One region of the Gordonia crocea genome, then DNA from elsewhere that is predicted to be linked to it. Evidence: riboswitches for the same ligand, from Rfam matches in the RefSeq annotation. Region 1 holds a riboswitch; the other holds the start of a gene.
The links. Region 1 has a riboswitch for cyclic di-AMP ahead of nbrcactino_RS13225 (C40 family peptidase). Riboswitches for the same ligand answer to the same signal wherever they lie in the genome.
Positions count from the first base shown of each region.

Region 2: another riboswitch for cyclic di-AMP. It lies ahead of nbrcactino_RS04720 (transglycosylase family protein); the one in region 1 lies ahead of nbrcactino_RS13225 (C40 family peptidase).

Region 1 is NZ_BJOU01000002.1:316,362-323,962, reverse strand. It holds partial or broken gene nbrcactino_RS13230 (coiled-coil domain-containing protein) at 1-289, opposite strand, end outside; gene nbrcactino_RS13225 (C40 family peptidase) at 384-1,091, opposite strand; cyclic di-AMP (ydaO/yuaA leader) riboswitch at 1,105-1,274, opposite strand; gene nbrcactino_RS13220 (DEDD exonuclease domain-containing protein) at 1,837-3,693, shown strand; gene nbrcactino_RS13215 (Lrp/AsnC family transcriptional regulator) at 3,707-3,982, shown strand; gene trpD (anthranilate phosphoribosyltransferase) at 3,999-5,063, opposite strand; gene ctaE (aa3-type cytochrome oxidase subunit III) at 5,244-5,858, shown strand; gene qcrC (cytochrome bc1 complex diheme cytochrome c subunit) at 5,908-6,825, shown strand; gene qcrA (cytochrome bc1 complex Rieske iron-sulfur subunit) at 6,822-7,601, shown strand, end outside.
Region 2 is NZ_BJOU01000001.1:976,451-984,051, reverse strand. It holds gene nbrcactino_RS04740 (DUF2771 family protein) at 1-214, shown strand, start outside; gene nbrcactino_RS18415 (cold-shock protein) at 238-651, opposite strand; gene nbrcactino_RS04730 (hypothetical protein) at 791-1,009, shown strand; gene nbrcactino_RS04725 (flavin reductase family protein) at 1,006-1,551, shown strand; cyclic di-AMP (ydaO/yuaA leader) riboswitch at 1,781-1,976, shown strand; gene nbrcactino_RS04720 (transglycosylase family protein) at 1,983-2,627, shown strand; gene nbrcactino_RS04715 (hypothetical protein) at 2,724-2,939, opposite strand; gene nbrcactino_RS04710 (helicase-associated domain-containing protein) at 3,020-5,335, shown strand; gene nbrcactino_RS04705 (DNA repair helicase XPB) at 5,379-7,055, shown strand; gene nbrcactino_RS04700 (DUF2200 domain-containing protein) at 7,082-7,408, shown strand; gene nbrcactino_RS04695 (hypothetical protein) at 7,484-7,601, shown strand, end outside.

The DNA of each region.
Region 1 (7,601 bases):
GACGCGCCTGCGTGGAGTCCAACTGCTTCTGCGCGGTGGCGGCCGCCTTGCGTGAGCGTGCCACGACTGCGCGCTGCTTGTTGTACTCGATCGTGGCGTTGTGCATGGCCTCGGCGGACTTCTCCGCCTCGACGTTCAGCTTCTTGTAGTCGGCGACCAGCTGACCGGCATTGCGCGACGGAACGGCTGACGCCGTCGTCGTCGGGAGCAGGGACAATCCGATCGAGGAAACCACCAGCGCGACGGCCGCGGCCGCTCCGTGGCGTCGCGCCCAGCTAGCAGAACTCATGAGACTCATACTTCTTCCGACTCCAAGAGACGAGAGCAGGCGGACACCCGAGTCATAACCGGAAGCCCGCCCACCTCAACAGCTCGAACCGCGCTCAGTAGCGGCGGACGGCCGTGAGCGCCCAGGTCTTGACCTTCTGCTTGTTGACCGGCACGCCGTAGGTCTGGCTGTGGACGAACTCGCCGTTGCCGACGTAGATACCGGAGTGGCTGCCGCCGTTGAAGATCAGAACGTCGCCAGGCTTGGCGTCCTTGTAGGCCACCGCCTTGCCGCCGCTCATCTGGCCGTAGCTGTCACGCGGGATGGTCTTGCCGGCGTTCTTGTAGGACCAGAACACCAGGCCCGAGCAATCGAAGGCGTTCGGACCGGCCGACCCGTAGGAGTACGGCGAGCCGATCTTGCTCTTGGCGTTGAGAACGGCCTTGTCAGCAACGGTGGTGCGCTCGAACGGGTTCGACTGCCCGGCCTTGGGCTGGAACTCCTTGGGAATCTGGTTCTGCGCGATCCCCGGGATCGAGAAGGTGCCGACGTTCGGCACGGCGACCTGGGCGCCCTGGGCCGCCTTGGCCTGCTGCGTCTTGGCGGGCGCCTTCTTCACCTTCAAGTTCTTGGCGGGGTGCTTCTGCTGGTTGAGGTGGTCGCCGAGCGCGCCGAGCTCGATGCTGCCCAAGTGCGGCACGGCGACGGGGGACGCTGCGGCTTGGCCTGCGGCGATCGACCCCATGGCGATGGCGCCGGTGATGACCGCGCCCTTCGCGACCGCGCTGCTGCGGCTGGTCTGCTCCAAACGGTGTTTGGCCACGAGATGATTCTCCTTTATGTCTCCCTGCGCCTGCCGGGTTAGCTGTCGGGTTCGGGCTGGAAGATGCCCTACGCGTTGCCTGACGAGCTGCATCAGGCGCGGCGATTCACCCCGGTCAAGACCTTGCGGCCCTGGTTGGGTCCCCGGCTCGCCCCTCGCGGGGCGATTAAGCGGTTGACTCTCGCGGACCACTCCTGTTGGAGCGTGACGTTCCGCAATGTCTCGAAAAGGTTACGAAACCGTTTGACGAATGTCCAACGTTTCGCCAACACCAATTCCAGGCGTCGAGTCAGCGGTTCACTTTACCCGGCCTCGACCAGCTTGAGAAATCCGCGCGAAGACTGCCCCTGACGTGGACTTATCCGGCCGATGGCCGCCTTCGCCTCAGCAGGTGTGACGAGCATCGCCCCCCGGAGGTTCGCGATGGCCACCAGGAGGTCGGCACGCTGCTCGGCAATGCTGGGTGCTTCCGGTGTTTCTCCTGCGTACGAGCTTGAATCTGCACACACCAACACGTTCATCATGCAACCGCCGCAGGCCGTCGGGCGCCCCGGACAGCTCTCGCAATCGATTTTCATGTGATCTCCGTCTCATTTGACTGTTCACTCTCGGTTCAAGGCCCATTCACCCGGGCTCCGACCCGGACGCGACCTCTGACCCCGGACGCTATCGAGGACCTCTGACATCGGATCGAGACCGACGACGGTCGCCGAGAATGTCGGGGGCTCGAACTAATGTTCGCCCCATGCGAGTCATGGACCCCGCGGATACCGATCAACTCACCCTGGCCGACTCCGGGTTGCCCGACGTCGGACTCCCCCGCGGACCCCGCCCGCCCGGCCGCGCCGTGCCGGCCGGCACACACCGCCGTGCCCCCTCGTCGGCGCAGCTCGCCGAGATGGCCGCGTGCGTCGTCGGCGGCGTCGAGCAATCGCTGGCCGGCACGACGTTTGTCGTCGTCGATTTGGAGACCACCGGTGGCAGCGCCGACCGCGACGCGATCACCGAGATCGGCGCGGTCAAGGTCCGCGGCGGCGAGGTGGTGGCAGAGTTCGCGACCCTCGTCGACCCGGAGCGCCCGATTCCGGCGGAGATCGTCGGCCTCACCGGCATCAGCGCGTCGATGGTCGCGGGTGCGCCGCCGATCGGCGAGGTCCTCCTGTCGTTCATGGAGTTTGCCCGCGGAAGTGTCCTGGTGGCGCACAACTCGCGCTTCGACCTCGGCTTCCTGTCGGCGTCGGCGCGCCGCTGCGGCATCGACTTCCACTTCCCCGCAACGCTGTGCACCGTGGCCCTGGCCCGCCGCGTGTTGTCCCGCGACGAGGCCCCGTCGGTGCGGTTGTCCGCCCTGGCCGATCTGTTCGCCACCACCACGACCCCCACCCACCGCGCCCTCGATGACGCGCGGGCGACGGTCGACGTGCTGCACGGGCTGCTGGAGCGGATCGGCAACCGCGGCGTCACCACCTTCGCCGAACTACTCGCCTACCTGCCGCGTGCCACTCCCGCCCAACGCGCCAAGGCCGGGCTCGCCGCCGGCGTCCCCCGCGCACCCGGCGTCTACCTCTTCCGGGGGCCCGCGCAGGAGGTGCTCTACATCGGCACCGCGGTCGACCTGCGCCGTCGCGTGCAGTCCTACTTCTCCGGTGACTCGCGGCCCCGGATCGCCGAGATGGTCGCGTTGGCGACCCGGGTGGACCACGTCGTCTGCGCCCACGACCTCGAAGCCGGCGTCCGCGAACTACGACTCCTGGCCGCGCACAACCCCGCCTACAACCGACGGTCGACACAGCCGCGCCGTGGTTGGTGGGTCTGCCTGACCGACGAGCGGTTCCCGCGGTTCACCGTGCGGCGCGAACCGCCCGCCGAACCGGTCGGACTCGGCGAGCCGATGTCGATCGGCCCCATCCCGCGGCGCGCCACCGCCGCGACCGTCGCCGAGGCGCTGACCCGCGCAACCGGGTTGCGCTCCTGCACCACCCGGCTTGGCGCCCGCGCCGACTACCACTGGTGTCCGCCGCGCAACGGCGTCGGGGACTGCGCCGCGGCGACGCCCACACCCGAGCCGGTGGCCGACTACCTGAGCCGGGTGCGCAACGCACTCGAGTTGGCCGCCGGACGATCCGACGAGGCGTTGCGCACCATGGCGGTCGCCGTCAGGTCCGCCGCCGCCGCCGAGCACTTCGAGACCGCGGCCCGGCGTCGGGACCAACTCGCCGACACGATCAGTGCGATCAGCGCGACCCATCGACTTCGGGCCCTCTGCGCGGTCGGCCAACTCGTCGTCGCACGACCCGCGACCGATGGCGGGTGGCGTTTCGCCGTCGTCCGGCACGGCCGCCTCGCCGGCGCCGGAACCTCCCGACCGGGGGCGCCGCCGATGCCCGTCGTCGACGCCGTGCTCGCCGGTGCGCAAACCGTCCGGCCCACCGACGGCCCGCTGCGGGGGGCGGCCCCCGAAGAGGCCGCGCTCGTCTACCGGTGGGCGACCGCCGCCGACGCCCGCATCGTCGACACCACCGACGGCTTCGCACTCCCCCGCCACAGTGCGTGCGGGTGGACCGGATGGGCTGCGACGGCCCGCTCGGCCCGGGACTCGTGACTACGCTGTAGCCATGCTCACTGCATTCGTGATGATCAGCGCCGACGTCCACTCGATTCCGGAGACCGCCCAGGCCGTTGCCGATATCGACGGGGTCACCGAGGTTTACTCGTGCGCCGGCGACATCGATCTCATCGCGAAGATCAAGGTGCGCGATCACGAGGCCATTGCCGAGGTCGTCACCGGCCGGATTAACCGGCTGCAGGGCGTCACCGCCTCGACGACCCACATCGCCTTCCGCAGTTACGCCAGCAGGGAGACCGAAGCCGGGTTCTCCGTCGGCGAGTAGCGGTGCGGCGGCGGCGCTAGCCCAGTTCGCCGCTCAGGCGCGCCCACCGCTCGAGGACATCGGCCGCGGCGCCGGAATCGATCGCCTCGCCGGCCCGCGACACCTCCGAGGCCAGTGCCGCCACCAGTTCGTCCCGACTCATCGGCGCGGTCTGTTGCGCCGCCACCAGGGCCGCCGCGGAATTGAGCAGTACCGCATCGCGAACCGGGCCGCGCTGGCCGGCGAAGAGTTCTCGGGCCACCACGGCATTGGCCGCCGCATCCCCGCCCTGTAGCGCCGCGAGTTCGACCCGCGCCAGCCCCAGATCGCCCGCGGGATCGATCCGGTGCTTGGTCACGGTGCCGCCGACGACCTGCCACACCGTCGACGTACTCGTCGTGGTGAACTCGTCGAGGCCGTCGTCGCCTCGCACCACCAGCACCGACGACCCCCGGTTGGCGAAGGTCTGGGCCAATACCGGCGCCAGGTCGGCGAACGCGCAGCCGATCAAACCGGCGCGCGGTTGGGCCGGGTTGGTCAGCGGCCCCAAGACGTTGAACACCGTCGGCACGCCCAATTCCTTGCGCGGCGGACCGGTGAACCGGAATGCCGGGTGGAAGACCGGGGCGAAGCAGAAGCCGATCCCCACCTCGTCGACGCAGCGCGCGACCCCCTCGCCGTCGAGGTTGATCGTGACGCCCAGCGCCTCCAGCACATCGGCACCACCGCTCTTGGAGGAGGCGGCCCGGTTGCCGTGCTTGACCACGGGGACGCCGGCGGCGGCGACGACGATCGACGTCATCGTCGAGATGTTCACCGTGTGCGACCGGTCTCCGCCGGTACCGACGATGTCAACCGCATCGCGCGTGGTCTCCACCCGATTCGCATGCGCGAGCATCGCGTCGGCCAACCCGTCGAGTTCGGCCGGAGCCGCACCCTTCATCTTCACGGCCAAGCCGAACCCGGCGATCTGCGCACTGGTCGCGGCGTCGGCCATGATCTCGTTCATCGCCCACCGTGCCTGCTCCGAGGTGAGGTCCTGGTTCTCGCTCACCAGACCGAGAACGAACGGCCAACTCAACTCAGACTGCTTGCTGCTCACCCGTCCACCCTAAACGAGGGGTGGGAGGCCCCGCCCCGGCACCGACGACACACGCACACGCGGCCGAGACACGCCGGACACACCACCGCCCACCTGCTTCTACCTGCAGCGCCGCAAATTCTTTCACCAATTTATCGACCCCGGTGGTCACGCTTTACTACGAACCGTCATACTTCTTGTGTGACTAGCGCTGCAGGTACCCCGTCAACGGCCATCACGGCTCGGGTGCACTCGCTGAACCGCCCCAACATGGTCAGCGTCGGCACAATCGTGTGGCTTTCCAGTGAGCTCATGTTCTTCGCCGGTTTGTTCGCGATGTACTTCGTCGCGCGGGCGAACAACGCCACTGGTGAGTGGCCCATGGCCCCCACCGAGCTCAACCTCTGGCTGGCGGTCCCAGTGACCACCGTGCTGATCCTCTCGTCAGTGACGTGCCAGATGGGCGTGTTCGCCGCCGAGCGCGGCGATGTCTTCGGCCTGCGCCGGTGGTACATCCTGACCTTTGTGATGGGCGCCTTCTTCGTCGCCGGTCAGGCCTACGAGTACGTGCACCTCGTCGAGCACGGCACGACGCTCTCGTCGACCGCCTACGGCTCGGTGTTCTACATGGCCACCGGCTTCCACGGCCTGCACGTCATCGGTGGTCTCGTCGCCTTCATCTTCCTGCTCGTGCGCACATGGCTGTCGAAGTTCACCCCGGCCCAGGCGACCGCGGCAATCGTCGTGTCCTACTACTGGCACTTCGTCGACATCGTGTGGATCGCCCTGTTCGTCACGATCTACTTCATCCGTTAGCCCACACAGACTTCCAGCCCCGGTCAGTCCGCTTAGTAGAGAGTCGCAGATGAGTACATCTCCACCGCGAACGTCGGATATCGCGAACGACGACACCGCCACGGTCACCACGACCCCGGCCCGCTCGACGAAGGCCCGCCGCAAGTTGCGTCGCCGTGCCTCGGGGGCGCTGCTGCTGCTGGCCGGCCTGGCGTCGGCCGGCGTCATCACCGCAGTCCTGACACCCAACGCCCAGGTCGCCGTCGCAGACCCGACCACGCAGTCGCAGGCGATGATCGAGGCGGGCAAGCAGCTGTACGACACCTCGTGCATCAGCTGTCACGGCTCCAACCTGCAGGGTGTGGCCGACCGCGGACCGTCGTTGATCGGTGTCGGCGACGCCGCCGTCTACTTCCAGGTGTCCTCCGGCCGTATGCCCGCGGCGCGCAACGAGGCACAGGCCGCGCGTAAGCCCGCCAAGTTCACCGAGGCGCAGATCACGCAGCTCGGCAAGTACATCCAGTCCGTCTCCGGTGGACCCCAGGTGTACTACGTGCGCGAGAACGGCGTCGTGAAGACCGATGAAAACGGCATCCCGATCGTCGCCCAGCGCGAATTGCGCGGCGCCAACCTCGGTCGAGGCAGTGAACTCTTCCGCCTCAACTGCGCCTCGTGCCACAACTTCACCGGCCGTGGCGGCGCGCTGTCGTCGGGCAAGTTCGCCCCGAACCTCGACGCACCGAGCGAGCAGGAGATCTACACCGCGATGCTGACCGGGCCGCAGAACATGCCCAAGTTCAGCAATCGCCAGCTGTCCCTTCAGGAGAAGAAGGACATCATCGGTTTCATCAAGTACTCCTCGGAGTCGCGGCAGCCCGGTGGCCTCGGCCTCGGCGGCTTCGGCCCGGTCAGCGAGGGCATGGTGATGTGGATCGTCGGCATCGGTGCGATCGTCGGCTTTGCAATGTGGATGGGATCGCGATCATGAGTGCTACGGAGAACACTCCGACCAGCGAAGAGCTCGCCGAGATGGACCGTGCCGAGCTGGTCAAACTCGGGACGAATCTCGACGGCGTCGAGATCCTGCACCGCGAGCCGCGTTTCCCCGTCCCCGGAACCCGCGCCGAGAAGCGCGCGTCGCGCATCGTCACCTTCTGGTTCGCCCTGGCCGGCGTCTCGGCTCTCGCGTGCCTGGTGATCTTCCTGTTCAACCACTGGCGCTTCGTGATGCCTGAGCACCCGGACTACTGGCTGTACTCGCTGAACACGCCGTTGCTGGGCATCACCTTCGGCTTGTCGATCCTGTCCATCGGCATCGGCGTCGTCCAGTTCACCAAGCGGTTCATCCCCGCTGAGATCTCGGTCCAGGACCGCCACGACGGCGGATCCTCCGAGGCGGACAAGAAGTCGACCGCGGCGCTCCTCGGCGATGCGCTGGAGACCTCCACCCTCCCCCGCCGGAAGATGATCCTCGGCTCGGCCGCCTTCGGCCTGGGCGCCTTCGCGCTCACCGGCCTCGTCGCCGCACTCGGCGGATTCATCAAGAATCCGTGGGCGCTGCGCGAGAAGGCCCCGCTGTGGCACTCCGGATGGTCGCCGATCTACAACCCGGCCGACAACCCGAACGAGACCATCTTCCTGCGCCGCGACACCGGCAACCCGTACCAGGTCGCCCTGGTCCGACCCGAGGACCTCGACGCCGGCGGGATGGAGACAGTCTTCCCCTGGCGTCCCTCCGACGGCCACGGCGAGGACGAGGAGTCG
Region 2 (7,601 bases), on a different contig from region 1:
GACCCGCGAGCGCGTCCTGATCAACGTCGAGATCAGCCTGCCCGCCAAACTGCTCGCCGGGGATACTGACGAAGAGTTGGTCCGGCGCGGCTTCTTCGCCATCGACACGACACCGACCGGCGAACAGGCCCTTCTCGACGCATATCGGAAGGCCGCGGCGGGCAAGCGTCCCCAGGAGCGCATGGCCACCGACGGCGAGTTCGCCCGGCGCTGACGCCGGGCGGGCTCAGCGCGGACTCAGCGGTCGAGTTCGCGCGCGACCGCGCGGACGACCTCGGAGATGCGCTGCGCCATTTTGCGGTCGGGGTAGCGCCCCTGCCGCAGGGCCGGCTGCACCGTGCCCTCGAGCAGCGTGATCAGGTCGGCGACCATCCCGTGCAGTTCGTCGGGGGTGTGTCGCTTGGTCTCCTCGCGCGCCGCTTCCCGCGTGTTCTTCGCGACACTGGGTGCCGGGTCGAGAACGGTCACTGACAGCGCCTGCGGTCCGCGGCGCCCGGCGGCCATGCCGAACTCCACCCGCTGTCCGGGTTTGAGGGACTCGACCCCGTCGGGGAGTGCCGAGGCGCGGACGTAGACGTCCTCCCCGCCTTCCTGCGAGAGGAATCCGAAACCCTTGGCCGGGTCGTACCACTTCACTTTGCCGGTCGGCACCGCGCTCACCTTCACCTTGGTCGACGCGCCCGACCTCACTGTCTGGCACGCCACGGAAAAAGCGCCCTGCTGACATTGAATGCCGAGCAAGACGCAGCCTTGGTGACCATGATAGCGCGTGGGTACTAGCGTGGACAGCATGGCCACCGGAACAAAGAAGCGTTCGACACGGGTTCTGTTCACGCTCGGCGTGACCCTGTTCCTCGCCGGCCTCGTGTCGGTGGGCATCCTCTATCTGGTGCCGGTCGTGTGGTCCGGACACACCGCACCGCTGCCGGTCTACCTCGTCGCCATGTGCACCCCCGTCGGCCTGGTGCTGGCGATCGGTGCGACGGTGGCCGCCGGCCGGACCCGATGAGCGGGCGCGCCCCCGATTTGGCACCGGCGGAGTCGCCCGACGCCCTGCGCCGGGCCTTCAGCTGCTTTCCGTCGGGGGTCGTCGCGGTCTGCGCGCACGAGAACGGCGAGGCCTTCGTCGGCATGGCCGCCAGCTCGTTCTCGACGGTGTCGCTGGACCCGCCGCTGGTCTCGGTGTGCGTGCAGAACACGTCGACGACGTGGCCGCGGCTGCGCTCGCGCCAGGTGATCGGGGTCAGCGTCTTCGCCCACGACCAGTCCGAGCTGTGCCGACAGCTCGCCGGCCCGGCACCGCAGCGTTTCGACGGGGTGGACCTCCTGTGCACCGATGGTGGGGCGCTGTTCGTCGCGGGCGCGGCGGCCCACCTTTTATGTGAATTACACGCCGAATACGCCGGTGGCGACCACACCGTGGTCCTGCTGCGGATCCGGTCGTTGTCGGCCAACCCCGACGTGGACCCGCTGGTCTTTCACGCCAGCACCTTCCGGCGCCTGACCATCGATCCTGCCGCCGAGGGGGCCGTGACCGGCACCACGTCTTGACTGTGACCTTGGTCACATTACGGATCGATAACGAGAAGGACACGAACTGGGATTCAGTGCTTGAACTGCGAGAACCCCGAGACTGCCCCGAACGCACCCGATCACCGGGGAAAAACCCAATTCTGCGTCAAATAGGAAGCGTGCCGATCTGCCCGGTAGTCTCGTCGGAGGTTCTCACCCGAGAGCCGATGCAGTACCGACGCAGCTGGTCGCGCCGAACCTCATTCCACCAGCCGCGCCGCCCGAACAACAGAATTCAGGAATGAGGACGGGGGACCCAACCTCTCCCGTGAGAACGGGTTTCAGCCGATACCGTCGGCCGGAATCCTCGGGGTGTAGCCGCACCGATACCCGTATCACCGCGGCCGGGCAACCTCTCGCTCGAACCCGACAGCTGACTTCGTAGGCGCGTGGAGAGAGGAAAATTCACTATGTCCGGACGTCACCGTAAGCAGACGACCAGCACCACTTCCAAGACCATCGCCAAGGTGGCCCTGACCTCCGCCGTCATCGGCGGCGGCGCCGCCCTCGCCTCGGGCGCGACCGCCCACGCGGCGACCGACTCCGAGTGGGACCGCGTCGCGGCCTGCGAGTCGGGTGGCAACTGGGCCATCAACACCGGCAACGGCTACCACGGCGGCCTGCAGTTCTCGCCGGGCACCTGGGCCGCCAACGGCGGCACCCAGTACGCGCCCACCGCGGACCGGGCCACCAAGGAGCAGCAGATCGCGATCGCCGAGCGCGTTCTCGCGAGCCAGGGCAAGGGTGCCTGGCCGACCTGCGGCACGGTCCTCTCCGGGCCGACGCAGCGCGATCCCGGCAAGTCGCCGAACCTGAAGACCAAGAAGAACAAGACCGCGCCGGCATCCTCGCTGAAGACCGCCCCCAAGGCCAAGAACAGCGACGAGGTCCGCGACCAGGTCGACAGCGTGGTCAAGGCCCGCAAGGACAAGGGCCAGCTGGACCCGACCGTCTCCAACATCTGGGAGGCGGCGAAGGCCAGCGGCTACAAGCTGGACAAGGGCCAGGTTGACTTCTACAACCAGCACAAGGGCCAGCTCCCCGGCGTCAACTGACGCACAGGGCTGCACAGCTCAACACAACAGCGCCCCGCACGATCACGTGCGGGGCGCTGTTGTCTGTCGATACCGGCCGTCGCGGCCGGGAATTGCTCAGGTGTTGATGATCGTCCGCGGGTTGATGTAGAGAAGCTCGTCCTGCGGCAGCGGGAACTGCGTGGCACCGAAGGGCGACAGCGCACCGGCCAGATCGGCGGCGAACTCGGACACTGCGTGGTCGCCGTCCGGGAAGGGCCAGCCGTTGTCCACGTACTTGCGCTTGGACTCCCCGACGACCTGCTCGACGTCCTTCTTGACGTCCTCGACAATCTCGTTCTCGCTCACATCGGTCATTGTGCCATGTGCCCGCCCCGGCCGAGCGGTGAACCCGGGCACATAGACTCGTCGGGGTGAGCGCCAACGACCAGCCGAGCGGATTGGCGCGCGCGTTGGCGCAACGATCCGACGAGGAGCTCGTCGCGCTACTCGTCGCACGCCCCGATCTCGCGTCCCCGCCGCCCGGCGGGGTGAACGTCCTTGGCCAGCGCGCCTTGTCGTCGGGATCGATCAACCGCGCCGGCGAGGAACTCGACCTGCTGCACGTGGCCATCCTCGAAGTGCTGTTGGGCCAGAGCGCCGGATCCCACGGCAAGCAGGCCCGGCGCGCGGTGAGCGAAGCGACGATTCGCAGCGCGTTGAAGGGCCGCGCCACGGCGACCCAGATCAACGCCCACCTGGCCACCCTCGTCGACCGCGCGTTGGTGTGGCGCGACGAGGCCGGGCTGCACATCGCCGGGCACACGGCGGCGGCGCTGCCGTGGCGGACCCGCCATGTCGCCACCGACGTCGCGACCCGGACGCCGGAACAGTGGCGCGAGCGGCTCGACGGACTCGACGACCCGGCGCGCGACGTGCTGACCAAACTGGTCACCGGCCCCAGCGTCGGGACGACCAACGACGCGGGTCCGGGTGCCGATCCGACCCGGCCGGTCCCAACCCTCCTGGCGGCCGGGCTCATCTCCCTCGTCGACCCGCAGACGGTCGAGATCGAACCCACCGTCGCACAAATGCTGCGCGCCGAGCCGCCGCTGCGCGTCGACAACCTGCGCCCGCCGGCCCTGCCCGACTCCGCGCCGACATCGGCGACCGGGCGTACCGACCTGACCGCCACCGCCGCCGGCGCCGCCGTGGAACTGTTGCGCGAGGCCGACGATGTGCTGACCAGCCTGGGACGCCTCCCGGCCCCCGAACTCAGCTCCGGCGGCATCGGCATCCGCGAACTGCGCCGGATCGCCAAGGACACCGGGCTGGGCGCACAACGGGTCGGGCTGATCATCGAGTTGTTGGGCGCCCACCACCTCCTCGACGTCGGCTTCCCCGATCCGGAGCCGGTCCGCTACGACGGCGAACGCGTCTGGGCCCCGACCATCGCCGCGGATTCCTGGACCCACCACTCCCCGGCGCGGCGCTGGGCGGGACTGGCGACCGCGTGGCTGGGCCTGGACCGGCGGCCGTGGTTGATCGGGGAACGCGATGTCGATGGCGCGGTGATCGGTGCGCGCGGCCGCGTCGGCGACCTGACCGCCCGACGGGAACGGCGGTTGGTCCTCGACGTCCTGGACGTCGCCGGGGCGGGGGTGGCGCCGACCGTCGACGACCTCGTGTCGCACCTGCTGTGGTTGCGCCCCCGGATGCGCCGACGGCTGACCCGCCACGCGGTGGCCCAAACCCTGCGCGAGGCGACGGAGGTGGGGCTGGTCGCCCACGGCGCCCTCACCGAGATCGGTCGTCTGGTGTTGTCCGGCCCGGCCGACGAGGAGCTCGTGGCGGCGATGGACGCGGCCCTGCCGGAGCCCGTGGACCACTTCCTCGCCCAGGCCGACCTCACCCTGATGGTCCCCGGCACCATGACGCCCGAACTCGCCGCCGAGGTGGCGCTGGTCGCCGATCTCGAATCGGCCGGCGCCGCGTCGGTGTACCGGGTCACCGAGCACAGCGTGCGCCGCGCCCTCGACGCGGGCCGCACCGGCGCCGAGCTGGTCGCGCTGTTCACCAACCATTCGAGGACCCCGGTCCCCCAGTCGTTGACCTACCTGGTCGAGGACGTCGCCCGGCGGCACGGAACCCTGCGCGTCGGGGTGGCCACCGCGTTCGTGCGCTGCGACGATCCGGCCGTCATGGCCGCGGTCCTGCGCAGCAGCGAGGCCGACGCCCTGGCGCTGCGGCCGCTGGCCCCGACCGTCCTGGTGTCGCCGGCCCCCCTGCGCGACGTGCTCGACGGGCTGCGCGCCGCCGGGTTCGCCCCCGCCGCCGAGGACTCGAGCGGTGCCCTGGTGGACGTGCGGGAGGCCGCGGTCCGCATCACCGGACAACGACGCCCGCCCGGACGCACCGGCGCGGCGGGCACTGTGGCCTCGGCCGACCAGTTGGAGTCGGTGGTGGCCCGGATGCGCGCCGCCGATGCGGCCGCGCAGCAGGCGAGCACGACCGGCAAGGGCGTGCGGGCCAGCGGCGGCGGCGAATCGGTCACCGCGCTGATTTCCCTGGCCATGCGCACCGGGCGCCGCCTGCGCGTGGACTACGTCGACTCGCACGGCAAGGCGTCGCGCCACGTCGTGAAGGTCCAGCTCCTGCGTGCGGGCCGGGTCATCGCCGCGGAGGCCCCCTCCGGCGACGAGGTGCAACTGTCGGTCCACCGGATCACGACCGTCGAGCTCCTCGACTGATTGGTGCCGTCGAGCTCCTCGACTGATCGTGGACAATGGTGGGGTGACCGACGGACCCCTCATCGTGCAATCGGACAAAACCCTCCTCCTCGAGGTCGACCACCCGGACGCGGGCGCGGCCCGTGCCGCCATCGCCCCGTTCGCCGAGTTGGAGCGTGCCCCCGAGCACGTGCACACCTACCGGGTGACCCCGCTGGCGCTGTGGAATGCGCGTGCCGCCGGCCACGACGCCGAGCAGGTCGTCGACGCCCTGGTGTCGCATTCGCGCTACGCGGTGCCGCAGCCGCTGCTGATGGACGTCGTGGACACGATGGGCCGGTTCGGCCGGCTGCAGCTGGTCAAGCACCCGGCGCACGGGCTGACGCTGGTCAGTCTGGACCGCGCCGTCCTCGAGGAAGTGCTGCGCAACAAGAAGATCGCCCCGATGCTCGGGGCCCGCATCGACGACGACACCGTCGTCGTCCATCCCTCCGAGCGTGGCCGCCTCAAGCAGATCCTCCTCAAGGTGGGCTGGCCGGCCGAGGACCTCGCCGGCTACGTCGACGGGGAGGCCCACCCGATCGAGTTGGACCAGTCGGACTGGGAGTTGCGCGATTACCAGGCGCTGGCCGCCGAGTCGTTCTGGGCGGGCGGATCGGGTGTCGTCGTGCTGCCCTGCGGCGCGGGCAAGACGATGGTCGGCGCGGCGGCGATGGCCAAGGCCGGCGCCACCACGCTCATCCTGGTCACCAACACCGTCGCGGGCCGGCAGTGGAAGCGGGAGTTGATCGCGCGGACCACGCTCACCGAGGAGGAGATCGGCGAGTATTCCGGCGAGCGCAAGGAGATCCGCCCGGTCACCATCGCCACGTACCAGGTGATGACCCGCAAGTCGAAGGGCGAATACCGCAACCTGGACCTGTTCGACTCGCGCGACTGGGGGCTCATCATCTACGACGAGGTGCACCTGCTGCCCGCCCCCGTGTTCCGGATGACCGCGGATCTGCAGTCGCGCCGCCGGTTGGGGCTCACCGCCACCCTCGTGCGCGAGGACGGCCGCGAGGGCGACGTGTTCAGCCTGATCGGGCCCAAGCGCTTCGACTCGCCGTGGAAGGACATCGAGGCGCAGGGGTGGATCGCCCCGGCCGAGTGCATCGAGGTCCGGGTGACGCTCACCGAATCCGAGCGCCTCACCTATGCCGTCGCCGAGAACGAGGAGAAGTACAAGCTCTGCTCGACGGCGCACACCAAGGTCAACGTCGTGAAATCGATCCTGGACCGGCACCGCGGGGCACCGACGCTGGTCATCGGCGCCTATCTCGACCAGCTCGAGGAGCTCGGCGAGGCGCTCGACGCACCGGTCATCCAGGGCTCCACCAAGAACAAGGACCGCGAGGCGCTCTTCGACGCGTTCCGCCGCGGCGAGATCGAGCGGCTCGTGGTGTCCAAGGTCGCGAACTTCTCCATCGACCTGCCCGAGGCGTCGGTGGCGGTGCAGGTGTCGGGGATGTTCGGGTCGCGCCAGGAGGAGGCGCAGCGGTTGGGCCGGTTGCTGCGGCCGAAGCACGACGGCGGACAGGCGCACTTCTACTCGGTGGTCTCGCGGGACACGCTCGACGCCGACTATGCGGCCCACCGCCAGCGGTTCCTGGCCGAGCAGGGCTATGCGTATCGGATCGTCGACGCCGACGACATCCTCGGTCCGGCGATCGGCGACGGCGGGCTGGACGATCTGCCGTGACCGAACGCACTGAACGCGTCTTCGCGATGCCACTGGCCAGCGTCTACCCGCACTACGTCGCCAAGGCGGAGAAGAAGGGGCGCACCGCGGCCGAAGTCGACGAGATCATCTCCTGGCTGACCGGCTACGACGAAGCCGGGCTGCGCCGGGTTCTCGACGATCAGGTCGACTTCGCCACCTTCTTCGCCGCGGCCCCTGCGATGAACCCCAACGCCGCGCTGATCACCGGCTCGATCTGTGGCTATCGGATCCAAGACATCGAGGATCCGCTGATGCGCCAGATCCGCTGTCTGGACAAGCTCGTCGACGAGTTGGCCAAGGGCAAGGCGATGGACAAAATCCTGCGCGGTTGACCGCCGACAGCGACCTCACAGAAACGACTGTTAGCATTTCGTGACCTAAACAGTTGATTCGACAAGAGGTTGTCCATGCGCACCACTCCCCTCGTCCGCGGTATCGCGATTCCGGCGGCGGTCGCCGCCGCCGTCCTCCTGGGCGCCGCTCCGGTCCACGCAGACAGCTCCGCGGGCAGCCTCGACTTGGGCA